Linked DNA regions of Lactiplantibacillus plantarum. The protein of the gene in region 1 interacts with the protein of each later gene in a pairwise test. Links are inferred from orthologs where the notes say so. Each region holds a gene or a part of one and is shown in the gene's direction. Other genes may lie near its edges. The genes, in order: lysA and yycF.

What was found.
Region 2: the proteins of lysA (region 1) and yycF interact in binary tests that used the Escherichia coli proteins (3 or more experiments, as listed by UniProt). The link is inferred for Lactiplantibacillus plantarum from one-to-one orthologs.

The regions. Positions count from the first base shown.
Region 1 is NZ_CP039121.1:1,592,802-1,599,237, forward strand. The notes cover bases 2,211-5,149. They hold lysA (diaminopimelate decarboxylase), read left to right. Parts: upstream 2,211-2,986; coding sequence 2,987-4,312; downstream 4,313-5,149. Other genes in these bases: E5260_RS07385 (C69 family dipeptidase), read right to left, coding at 2,211-2,450; E5260_RS07390 (2-hydroxymuconate tautomerase), read left to right, coding at 2,720-2,914; E5260_RS07400 (prenyltransferase), read left to right, coding at 4,718-5,149. Also shown: E5260_RS07370 (GlsB/YeaQ/YmgE family stress response membrane protein), read left to right, coding at 1-49; E5260_RS07375 (CsbD family protein), read right to left, coding at 262-483; E5260_RS07380 (hypothetical protein), read right to left, coding at 561-827; more of E5260_RS07385, read right to left, coding at 1,011-2,210; more of E5260_RS07400, read left to right, coding at 5,150-5,635; E5260_RS07405 (potassium channel family protein), read left to right, coding at 5,734-6,436. UniProt on the Escherichia coli protein: Specifically catalyzes the decarboxylation of meso-diaminopimelate (meso-DAP) to L-lysine. Is not active against the DD- or LL-isomers of diaminopimelate.
Region 2 is NZ_CP039121.1:3,202,489-3,208,841, reverse strand. The notes cover bases 1,106-3,961. They hold yycF (response regulator YycF), read left to right. Parts: upstream 1,106-2,107; coding sequence 2,108-2,815; downstream 2,816-3,961. Other genes in these bases: walK (cell wall metabolism sensor histidine kinase WalK), read left to right, coding at 2,829-3,961; E5260_RS15135 (hypothetical protein), read left to right, coding at 1,310-1,534; E5260_RS15140 (cold-shock protein), read left to right, coding at 1,106-1,218. Outside these bases: E5260_RS15145 (pyridoxamine 5'-phosphate oxidase family protein), read right to left, coding at 371-820; more of E5260_RS15140, read left to right, coding at 1,018-1,105; more of walK, read left to right, coding at 3,962-4,703; E5260_RS15115 (YycH family regulatory protein), read left to right, coding at 4,684-6,009; E5260_RS15110 (two-component system regulatory protein YycI), read left to right, coding at 6,021-6,353. UniProt on the Escherichia coli protein: Response regulator member of the two-component regulatory system CpxA/CpxR which responds to envelope stress response by activating expression of downstream genes including cpxP, degP, dsbA and ppiA.

The DNA.
Region 1 (6,436 bases):
GATGTTCGTGGTTCAGTGGGCACGGGTTCGACGGTCAAAACACAATTGAACAGTGCCAATTGACAGCCTGGCTGTTACGCTCGGCATCAAAAAATGTTAAACATCACCCTAAACAAGCCCCACAGGTGACTTCGAGGTACTAGCTTACTCGAAGTTGTTTTTGTGTGCGCCGATGGGGGCTCTCATTTGAAGTGGCGTAATCATAAAAAAACGGATGGTGATTTTGATCACCATCCGTTTGCGCCGTGCCCACGACAAATTTTAATCGTCAGATTTCTTCTTCATTTTATCCTTAGCTTCATCCACGACGCCCTTAACAGTTTCTTCTGCGTCAGCTAATTTGTCCTTAGCTTTGCCCATTAAGGATTGTGTTTTGCCCTGGGCTTCACGTGCACGGTCCCCGGTTACTTTACCTTCGACTTCTTTGGCCTTGCCGCTCAACTGGTCCTTCTTGCTATCGAACTTCTTGTTAACATCACTCATAAAAAGCGCCTCCTAATATAAGAATTAACCTTAGTTTGCGATAAGTGATGACAAAACGCAACCAATATGCACAATGCTCATAACCACTCGGTCAGAAAGGCAATCAGTAGGGCAGCAAAGTTGATCAGCCAAATTTGTTGTCGCTGGGGGAGCATGATTGTCGGATGATGTGTCAAAACGATCGTGTTCAACAAAACCATTAAAATAATCAGGGCGCTGAGCCCGTAATTTGTAGCGATCAACAGATGGTCGCTGGCAATGCCGGCCCAATGAGTCAGGGCAAAAATCAAGTTTAAAAAACACGCAATTAAGATACTATGGCGTAGATACTTTAACGTGGTCATCAATGGTAACCTCCCTTAGAAATAATCATGCTGATGGTTTCTAAGAAAAAATACACCATTGCCAGGCTAACGGCGTGCACCGAGTTTTATTTGGATAGTAACGGAACTAAGCGCATTTTGACCAGTCCGAAAGCCGTGGCACATTAATAATGGTTACCCTCAAAAACGGATAGGGGGTGTGATTTATAGGTTTAAATCAGTATCGTAATTCAACGGTGACATATCGGTGCTTTTAGTTATCAGGTCAGCGGCGAGAGCTTGCATTGTGTTCAAGGCCTGGTCAGCGGCTTTTTGATTGGCTTTGGTCAGTGCCATAGCGAGTTCGTCGCCAGTCAAAGCGGCAACTTGCTGATCCGTGACAATAATGTGGTGACCAAGTTGAATCGCCAATTCCTTTTGTACTGTTTGTAATTCCCCGTGTAGTTCATGGTAGTGGGCGTCGACTAGGATACCGACGTGCTTGAAAATCCAGTATGCTGAGGTAGCATCGTATTTTTCTGTAGCAACTTGATAAGCTGCTGGAGTGGTCGTAGCACCGGCATAGAATGGAACGTAGACACTTTCAGCGGCTACACCCATCGCCAGCCAGTGAATCCCACTCAGCGTGACGGGAAGGTCCGGTCGCAATTGTAAGACGTGTGATTCTTGCGTCTTGGCGAGACTGATGGGCCGATACTGATGTTTCTCCGTAGCAGTGCCCTGGCCGACGGGATCAAACGGTGTGCCTTGATAATGGGACGCTAAGTAGCCTTGGACTTGGTCAATATGAATTAAGCCATCCGCCCGTTGAATGAACGGTAAGTCAAACGACTCAGGCGTCTGGGTGACACTTGGTGTAAAGCATCTTTGACCATACCAAACGCGAGGCGTGTTGTAATATCGATCAGAAAGGTCGGCCGTACCGAAGACTTCCCGGAAATTCAGTCCATTGTCCATTGAAGCTAACTGATTGTCTAATACAAAATTACGAATGTCTTTAGCATAAAGATAATTGTCATGGTCACTAAAGTCGATTTCTTGGATTGCAAGCTGGTTAGCAACGACTGCATAGGCATCATCCGGGATTCGTTGTGCGACCCAGTAATGACCAGCACCAGTTTCCATGTACCAAACTTCGTTGACATCACTAAAGAGAATCCCGTTAGTTTCGTAGGTGCCGTGTTCTTCAATAATATGCCCGAGACGTTCAACGCCTTCACGAGCAGAATGAATGTACGGTAAGGTGACAGTGACCATTGCTTCTTCACCGATGCCGTCCTTAACATACGGGTCAGCAGCCAGTACGCGTGTATTACAGTAAGCACTTTCAGTAGCACTCATTGCCACGCCGTACTCGTTAATGCCATCCTCCTCGAACAGGCCATATTCGGCAGTCCATTCAGGGGTGGCTGTGTATTTCGCACGAATCTTTGGCAGGGTCATGGTAAAGGGATGAGTTTGATCCTGAGACTTGAAGGTCTGTGGTTCTTCGAATTCGCGGTGCGCGTGGATAATCATTTTTTTCGCCCAAGCGGCGCGTGAATCTTCATTACGGCCAATCATGGTCGAACCATCCGCGCTGGCATTTTTACCCACTAGGATACTAGTGCAGGCGGAATAAGGATTAAACTGATGAGTCAACATATGGGGCCTTCTTTCTCCACGGTACGAGCAGTCAATGGCGGTATCGTGGCATAATCATTTTTGTTAAATTAATTTTAGCATGTTTAGTCATCAATGGGGGTTTTCGGTTTGTGCTTCTGATTAGTTTTGCAAGGTAGCCTTAATTGGTCAGCGTGCTGGGCATTAGAAAAGAACCGTTAAATCAACAACGTCGTGGCTTGCAAAATAGAAAAGATTAAAGTAAGATTAAAACATTCGAAAATAGTGAATTAAGATAGGAGCGTGGCCTCATGCCAATCGTACACATTGATCTAATTGCTGGTCGTTCACAAGAACAACTTAAAAACTTGGTGAAAGATGTTACTGACGTGGTCAGCAAGAATACCGGTGCACCAGCAGAACACATTCACGTGATTTTAAGTGAGATGCAGAAAAATCGCTATAGTGTTGGTGGTGTCTTAAAGAGCGACGAAGAAGCAGAATAGGTTGTTCATTGCCGGACCGGTCGAATATGACGTGGCCGGCTTTTTTTAAAAGTTTAGAAGGTAGGTTAAACTGTGAACGAACAAATTAAGACGGATGCATTAAATTCGGCGCACCATTTAATGGTCGGGGGCGTCGATACATTGACCCTTGCAAAAAAATATCAAACACCGCTGTATGTCTATGATACCGGTGCAATTCGTGCCGAAATCGCAGCATTCAAGCAAGTTTTTGAAGAAAACCACGTGGACTATCAAATCAGTTATGCTAGTAAGGCGTTTGCAACGGTCGCGATGTATCAATTGATCGCCCAAGAACACATTCATTGTGATGTGGTTTCTGGTGGTGAATTGTATACCGCCCAACAAGCAGATTTCCCAATGGCCGCCGTCTCGTTTCACGGTAATAACAAGTCACTGGCCGAGCTAACCATGGCCTTAGATGCCGGTGTTGGTACCATCGTGGTCGATAATTTCGGTGAACTACGACAACTGACGACGTTGACGACGCAACGGCAACAGCCGACCACGATTATGTTGCGGATTGCCCCAGGGATCTCAGCGCATACGCATGATTACATTTCAACTGGTCAGGCCGATTCTAAGTTTGGATTTGATTTGGACAGTGGGCAAGCAGACCAGGCTATCAAAGCCGCGCAAGCCGCACCATATTTGAAACTGGTTGGGATTCATTGTCACATTGGGTCACAGATTTTTGAAGTGAATGGTTTTGAGATGATTGTTGATAAGCTCGTTAGTGAGTTTGCTCGCTGGCAACGCGAACTTGATTTTTACCCACAGATCATGAATGTGGGGGGGGGGTTTGGCGTGAAGTACACTGCCGAAGATCATCCGCTGCAGCCAACCGATTTTGTCGATGCAATTATTAAGGAAACGCGCGCGCAAACTGCAGCCCAACAAGTTCCAATGTTAGAAATCTGGATCGAGCCTGGACGCTCGTTAGTCGCTACCGCTGGGATGACCCTGTATACGATTGGCGATGAGAAGGATATTCCGGGCATTCGGAAGTATTTGTCTGTTGACGGAGGTATGGGTGATAATATTCGGCCAGCTTTATATCAGGCCAAGTATGAAGCGGTATTAGCCAAGAATCCGGCCTTACCAGCTGAACAGGTAGCCTCGATTGCTGGTAAATACTGTGAGTCAGGTGATATGTTGATCTGGAATCAGCAATTACCGGCCACTGCACCAGGCGACGTGTTAGCGGTCCTAGATACCGGTGCATACGGTTATTCGATGGCTAGCAACTACAATCGGAATCCACGACCTGCCGTTGTTTTTTGTGAACAGGGACATAGTCAACTTGTTGTGCAGCGTGAAAGCTATGCTGACTTAACACGGCTGGACCTCCCACTCTCAGTGCCGGAGAAAACCAAGTAGATTAGTCACCCAAAAGCATTTCAAGAGTTAGGCTCTTGAAATGCTTTTTTAGGTCTGCTGCTGTCGTCGAAGGGCTTGTGGCAACGTTTGACTAGGATCAGTGCTAAAATGGGCAGTATGAATTTATTAGTTACGGTATACTTATCATTGAAGGATGTTAATGGCTGCTATGAAGTCATTACGCTGGTCTGAAGATGGCTAGCAGGGGTGCCAGCATGTGGCGTGGGATTTCCAAGTGACCGGTTGCATACTGGCCCTAATTTTTTTGTTAAATCTATCCGCTTTGCTTGCGTTAGGCGTGAAGTTTGTTAAAATTTGATAGTTAAAGTCTTCGACGGTGACGATGGTCAATAAGGTCCCAATAGATAATTAACGATTTAAATAACCGGTGGGGGAGTTGTTAAAATGTTTAAAAAATGGCTAACTTGGCCAGTATTCTATGAGCTGACAGAAATTTATACGGCACCACTTAATATCATGTGGTTTGTTCTCGGAAGCGCCATTGCGCAGTATCACTTAGGTACGGTGAATTGGCTTAACGTGACGCTGTGTTTAGTTAGCGTATTTATTTTTGATTTAGCCGTCAATGTTTCTGATAATTATTATGATTATCGGCATGCTCGTGATCGGGAAGGCTATGCGCAGAAGACGAATCCGATTGGTCGCTTGCAGTTACCCGTAGCGGGTGTCGGCCGCTTAGCATTGGGATTGTACCTGATTTCATTGATTCCCGGAATCTGGCTTGTCATGCGGACTGGGTGGTTAGTGCTCGTCCTTGGATTAGTTGGCTATGTGATTGGTATTTTTTACACAGCTGGGCCCTATCCAATCAACGCGACCCCGCTGTGTGAGACGGTCGTGGCGTTAGCAATTGCATTTTTAATTGAATTGACCTGTGTGGTCGTATCGACGTATGGACAGCATCCGTTGACTTGGTCGATCGTTGGAACGACTTTCTTACTATGTTTACCACTGACCCTGATTTTCTTTTGCCTACAACTGGCTAATAACACAGCGGACCGTGATGAAGATATTTTGAATCATCGCTACACCTTGGCCTACTACCTTGGTAAACCAGGTTCGGTACGGCTGATTCAAGCGTTTTTAGTTATTGGTGGCATTTGGCCGCTCGTGAACGTCTTACTGGGACTAGCACCCATTGTTACGATTTGGGTCGTACTCTTACTACCAATTATGTGGCAAGGTATGCGCCCGTTCTTTGAGGTGCAAGATAAAAAGAAGACGTTTATTACGACGGTCAAGAGTGCCTCGCTGTTCTTCATTCTATACCCAGTGCTATTTGTTTTAGGGACTTGGTTGTAACGAATTAGTAAAGCTCACTTAATTTTTCGCACTTATCGTGGTTATTTTTATGAAAGTGGACTATATTATTACCAGTTTATAAAATAGGGGTAAGCAGGATGGAAACAGAACAGCGACAGCAACGAAGAATTGCGGTGTATCACTTAATTGTCACACTTTTGACACTCTGGTCAGCAGTTAACGTGATCCTATTATCGTTTCATATCGGTGATTGGCACGTTGAAACCCGCATCAGTAACGGCTTATTAGTCATGTTTGCGGTGGACTACTTTGTGCGCCTAATTCGTTCTCGAGATCGGAAGACTTTTCTCATTCATTCAGCGTTCGATTTGATGGGGATTATTCCCATGCACCCGGTGTTTGCACTCTTTCGACTTGGGCGTTTGGCACGGATGGTCCAATATCACCATTTGTTCTGGAAGCTCGGACTGGATGGTAAGTGGACGCACGATTTTCACCGCTTTATCTATAGCACCGGGTTTATCTACCTGTTTTCAATTAGTATTGCGATTATTGTTCTTAGTGCGTTGCTCTTTTCCGTTTTCGAGCATCAAAGCCTGTCAGATTCACTGTGGTGGGCCATCACAACGGCGACTACCGTGGGTTATGGTGACGATACGCCCCATACTGCCGTTGGCAAAGTGATCGCGGTCGGGCTGATGTTCGGTGGGATTGGTTTTATTGGTTTGTTAACGAGTACGATTACTGACTTCTTCACAACGCAAGCCAGTCAGAATGTCACGATCGAGGAACCACAGCATGATGACGAGCTGCGACAACTACTGATTAAAATTGACACGT
Region 2 (6,353 bases), 1.6 Mb from region 1 along the record:
TTCGGTCATTAAAAATTGCAATAAGTAATCCTAAATATAAAAATATTAACCATAACTACAGCCTAGTCTCTTTTTACAAGACTCGCAAATATTGGTGATGAAAGTAGGGGCTGACGAGGTTGAAAGTGGCGTTGTTTTCGAAGGTGAATGAACAAAGTGTTCTGGCTTGTGCTGATGATACTTGGTCTTTGAAGCACGTCCGGAATAGTCGGACGTGCTTGCATTAATAACTGGTTTGAAAGTGATATCACGCTTCGAGCCATGCTAGTTGTTGGGTGACCAAAGCACGAAGCGCCACAACTAGAATTTGCGTAGAATCTAGTCGTGGCGCTTCGGTTGTGTCTTTCTGAGAAGGCCTAATTTGTAACGGCTAATCTAAGTGAGCGGGGCCGTCAGTGGGCTGATCAACGAGTTCGAGATGGTCGATCGTCATCATCTGGCGAATCTTGATTGAACTTGTCTGAAACCTGAGAATGACGGGGTCTTTGTAATTTAGTTGCTGCTGAAAGTCCGTTAGTTCAGCCCGCCAATCTTGTTCAAAAACGTTGGTACCGACTAATGAGAGTTTTCCCCGAAGCATAATTGACGCATAGTCTGACAGTTGGTAATAGAATAAACTCGCTTGACGCCAGTTTTGAATGTTCTGCGTTGTTGAAGTTTGACGACTAGTATAGAAGTAAAGTTCTTCTAGGCTCCGTTTGATAGGTAAGGGACTGAGCGCTACCATGGTCGGAAAGCCGTCCGCATCAACAGTTGCTAACGTGAAGACGGGGGCGGTTTGGATCATATGTAGGGCTGCCTGACGAGTCGTGTGTTGCATACTTAGTCACCCCTTTACACCTCAGTATGCAGGAATCATGGGGGAAAGTCATACGTTATGCACACCGTTTTCAGCGATTAAAAACTAGGGATGTGATATACTTAAGCCACTTAACGCGTGGAACGTTATGATTGATTGGCGCTCCCAAGGTTAACGATGTTGTTACTGCAGTCAGTTCTGAGAGGACTTATCTAATAATGAAGAATGGTACAGTAAAATGGTTCAATGCGGATAAAGGGTTTGGTTTTATTACGGGTGAAGACGGTACCGATGTCTTTGTTCATTTTTCAGCGATTCAAACTGATGGCTTTAAAACCTTAGATGAAGGTCAAAAAGTAACTTATGATGAAGAACAGGGCGATCGTGGCCCCCAAGCAACGAACGTTCAACCACAATAGTAACTGTTGGGCCGAACCATTATCATTAACTGGTTCGGTTTTTATTTGAAGTGACGGGTTGTCAGCTAAACAAGAAAGCTAAGTGGTCGGAATGGATTTTGTAGATGTTTACGGCATTAAGCATGAGAATTGTACGTTAGTTGCACCTGCGCGTGAATATCAGCGGGTCGTTATTTTTATGGACGCATTGGGCCGGCGCTTTGTTGCAATGGGACCGGATCCACAACCAACTAAATATGGAAGTAGTAGCCAACATTGGCATCAAGCACAGCCGAGTGCAGCTCCTGAAGGTTATTTCCATATTGATCAAGAATAACCCTAGCAATTGAGTTACTTAGCTACGCTGATGGTAAACATTAGATCGTTAGAAAAAGCCTCAGGGACGTCACACGCACTTTGCGTTGTGCTTCCTGAGGCTTTTTTGTAGGAATAAAAAAATCAGCTTTCACGGTGGATTATCACGGCGTGAAAACTGATTAGTGTGGTTATATGATGGGCAGTCAGGGGATCGAACCCTGGACCCACGGATTAAGAGTCCGTTGCTCTGCCAGCTGAGCTAACTGCCCATAACTCAACAAAAAATATAATATCATGAATTTTGAGTTCTGACAACACTATTTCGAAAGTTTTTTCAAAAAAAGTGATTTTTTGAGTAATTAATTGGTGAAAACGATTGCTTGAACTGGCAAATGATTTCCCGGGAAATACTACGGCCACGCGGATTAGCAATCAAAGAAAGCCAACTACATTTGTGATATACTAAAACCAGTGTTGAATTTAGTTTCAACCAACCCTGACACGAGAAAGGACCTGTTTTCTCGTAATATATCGCGAATCACCCTAAAAATTGAAATGTAAACCTGTTTTCCCCTAAGGAGGAAGAATCGTTATGAAAAAAATCTTAGTAGTTGATGATGAAAAGCCCATCTCTGATATCATGAAATTTAATCTGACCAAAGAAGGCTATGAAGTTCACGTTGCAGCTGACGGAGAGGAAGCCTTACAAAAAGTGGATGAAGTCCACCCTGATTTGATTTTGTTAGATTTGATGTTGCCTAAGATGGATGGCTTGGAAGTTGCTCGACAAGTACGGAAGAACTATGATATGCCAATTATCATGGTAACGGCAAAGGACTCTGAATTAGACAAGGTGTTGGGCTTGGAACTGGGCGCGGACGACTATGTGACCAAACCGTTCTCAAACCGGGAACTCGTGGCTCGAGTCAAAGCAAATCTACGGCGGCAAGGTGCACCAAGTGCTCAACCAGCTGAAGTTGAAGAAAATTCAGACATTGAAATTGGCGATCTGGTGATTCATCCAGAAGCTTATATGGTTTCCAAACGCGGTGAAAACATCGAATTAACGCACCGTGAATTTGAACTGTTACATTACTTAGCCCAACATATCGGCCAAGTCATGACGCGGGAACACTTGTTGCAGACGGTCTGGGGCTATGATTACTTTGGTGATGTCCGGACAGTTGATGTGACCGTGCGGCGGTTACGTGAAAAAGTTGAAGATAACCCGAGTCATCCAAAATGGCTGGTGACGCGGCGGGGCGTGGGTTACTATCTCCGCAATCCTGAAAATGAGTAGAGGTTGCTAAACCGTGTTGAGATTTAAACGGAAAAATTTTTTTAAAACAATTAATTTCAAAATTGCGCTCGTGTTTGCCCTTCTATTATTGATTACGTTGGAAATCGTGGGTGCAATCTTTGTGAAACAGTTGGAATCAAAGAACATCCAGGATTTTAAACAGTCGGTGCAAATTCCAACTTATATTGATAATTCGTTGTCCGAACAATTGACCGTCAGCAGTACGCGCAAGGCCAACGGCCAAATCAAGACGATTTTGTCGAACTACAACAATACGAATGTTGATGAAATCCAAGTTGTTGACAGCAAAGGAACAATTCGTGGGACGAGTGATGTTAATGATCAGTCAGTAGTTGGACAAAAAACGACCGATCGAAACGTCAAGAATGCAATCTATAATAATCGAACTTACACTAAAAGTACCTATGACACTCAGAATAATGGACGCTACTACGTTTCAATCGTGCCGCTATATAGCTCCAATTCAGCGGGTAATAGCAGTCAGTTAGTTGGGGTACTGTATGTACGGGCAAATATGAAGTCTGTCTACAGTACGATTAACAACATTATGGGAATCTTTGTGATTGCGTCACTTGCTGCGATGGTCTTGGGACTGGGAATTGCAATCATTATTGCCCGGGCAATAACTCGTCCAATCGAAGAAATGAAGCAGCAGACGCAACGAATTGCCCGTGGTGATTATGCGGGGCAAGTCCGAGTTTATAGCGATGATGAGTTGGGCCAGTTGGCTAAAGCCATTAATAACTTGTCGATTCGAGTGGAAGAATCGCAAGAGTCGACAGAAGCTGAGCGACGCCGGTTGGATAGTGTGCTCTCACACATGAGTGATGGCGTGATTGCCACGGATCGCCGGGGTAATATTACCATCATCAATGAAACAGCCTCGGACTTTATGGACGTTACGGCCGAAAAGGCAATCGGTAACTCGATTTTAGATATTTTAAAAATCCGTGATGATTATTCATTGCGTGATTTGATTGAAAATCAAGATGAATTGATGCTTGATTTTTCTTCGAACGAGCGTGACCTAATCTTGAATGCCTACTTCTCGTTAATTCAACGGGAGTCTGGGTTTATTAGTGGGTTAGTCTGTGTGCTCCACGATGTCACGGAACAACAAAAGATTGATAATGACCGGAAACAATTTGTTTCGAACGTGTCTCATGAATTACGGACACCACTGACTAGTTTGCGGAGTTATATTGAAGCACTGAGTGATGGTGCGTGGAAGGATCCTGAAGTGGCCCCAGGATTTTTGAAGGTCACTCAAGAAGAAACCGATCGTATGATTCGAATGATCAATGAACTCTTAAGTCTATCACGGATGGACTCAGGGACCACCCGGGTCGATATGGAATTGGTCAATATTAATGAGATGTTCAATTACGTGCTTGATCGGTTTGATATGATCTTAAAGAAGGATGATAATCCAGCTAAGTATTACACTATTAAGCGCGAGTTTACCAAGCGTGATCTGTGGGTTGAAATTGATACCGATAAATTCACTCAAGTATTGGATAACATTATGAATAATGCGATCAAGTATTCACCTGATGGCGGTGTCGTGACTTGTCGGCTGTTAGAGACGCATAACCAAGTGATCATTAGTATTAGTGATCAGGGCTTGGGTATCCCACGGGCCGACTTAGGACACGTCTTTGACCGATTCTTCCGAGTCGACAAGGCGCGGTCACGGGCCCAAGGTGGGACGGGCCTCGGTTTGGCAATTTCAAAAGAAGTTGTTCAGATGCTCGGCGGTCGTATTTGGGTTGATAGTGTTGAAGGTAAGGGGTCTACGTTCTATATCTCCTTGCCATACGAACCTTATGAGGAGGAGGACCTTTGGGATGACGACTCACAAGCTTAGACGCTTTATCTTACCCATTTTATTGACGATTCTGATCTTATTGAGCGTGGTTTTATCCATGTATATCTGGTTGAATCCGTCACGCTATGAGCATGAAAGCAAGGTTAGTACGACGTCATCGAACTCTTCGTTGACAACTCGGACAATCGATGATATTTATTTACCGACACAATTAATTCACACTAACAGTCAGGGTGGCCAATCCCTGCTGATTAATAAAAATGTCAGCTTAGTCAGTCAATTTAGTGAGCAGTTACGCAAATGGGATGCGCGGAGTATCTCTAAAGTTCGCATTACGTCGGCAAAAAGCTACCGTGCGCTCTTAAATGGAACTGATTCGTACGTATTGAACTTTCCTGACAGTATTACTGTCAGTATGTTTAATACGGTCTTCAAGCAACATCTCAGTAATTTTCGCTCCTCGGAATTTAGTCGGATCGTGATTCCAATCAATGATACGAATCACATCTACTTTTTGAATGATGACCATCATGAGATTTATAGTGTTCGGTTGAAGAAAAAATCTCTGTCGTCGTTGAAAAAAGTTTTGGCAGTCGACAAGGTCAAACGGATTGCTGTCAAGATGACCTATGAGGATAATACAACGTATATTGATTATCCAAAGCAAGTTACGATGCAACATTATAGCTACTTGATGAGTAAAGCGGCTGCGAGTGAGATTGCCAACCGATTACTAGATGCGGATGGTAATTCGACCGTTTCAGTGCATAATCGCAGTGGTAAGCAGGAGTATACAACGGGTAGTTACAAGCGCATGACGGTGGATTCTAAGCTAGGAACAGTGTATTTCGAAGATTATAGTGATTCAGGAACCACGCGGAACCTATCACTGACTAATCAGCTAAAGAAGAGCTTCAATTTGTTAACTAGTCTCGGTGTCCCAATGGATAATATCCGCTACTACGGTTTTGATGCAACGAGTAATAGTGTCATTTACCGGAGCTATGTTGAAGGGTTCCCGATCTTTAATCAGACCGAAAATGGCGATGTCCGGATTCAGCTCACTTCTAACGGGTTAGACCGTTACTACTTCTCACTGTACAGTTTGCAGGTGCCAGTACCAACTACTGGTCAGAAGCAAGCGGTGACCTTACCGAGTTCGACAAGTGTGTTAAAACGTCTGAAGGCCGCTGGTTATAAAGACAGTAAAATTGGCAGTATTGAACTTGGCTACGAATGGTCACAGAACAAGTCGTCCAAACTCGTGATCGACCTGACGCCGACGTATTATGTCTACTATAATGGCACTTGGCGGACATATACGTCGATGTTAAGTGGATCTTAGGAGGTGGCCGCATGAATTTTCGGAGAATTGAGTGGATTTTCCTACTAGCATTTGTTGTTCTAGATATCTTCTTGGGTTTTATGTTCGTGCAAACGAGCTCTAAGTCGACACAAACGACTGGTGATACGGCGACCACGATAATTCGTGAAATGCGCGCAGATAATATTAGCTTTAAAAACCCGGACACGAGCGAAGGGACGGGTTACTATATTGCGGGCAGTAACGAGAGTGGTCTCAAACAATTGTTGAGTCAGTTAACTGAACAGACAGCCCGGGTGCAAAGTGGCGGTAAGCTCGTGAGCACACTACGGGCAACCACCACTATCGATACCCGCAATCCTAAA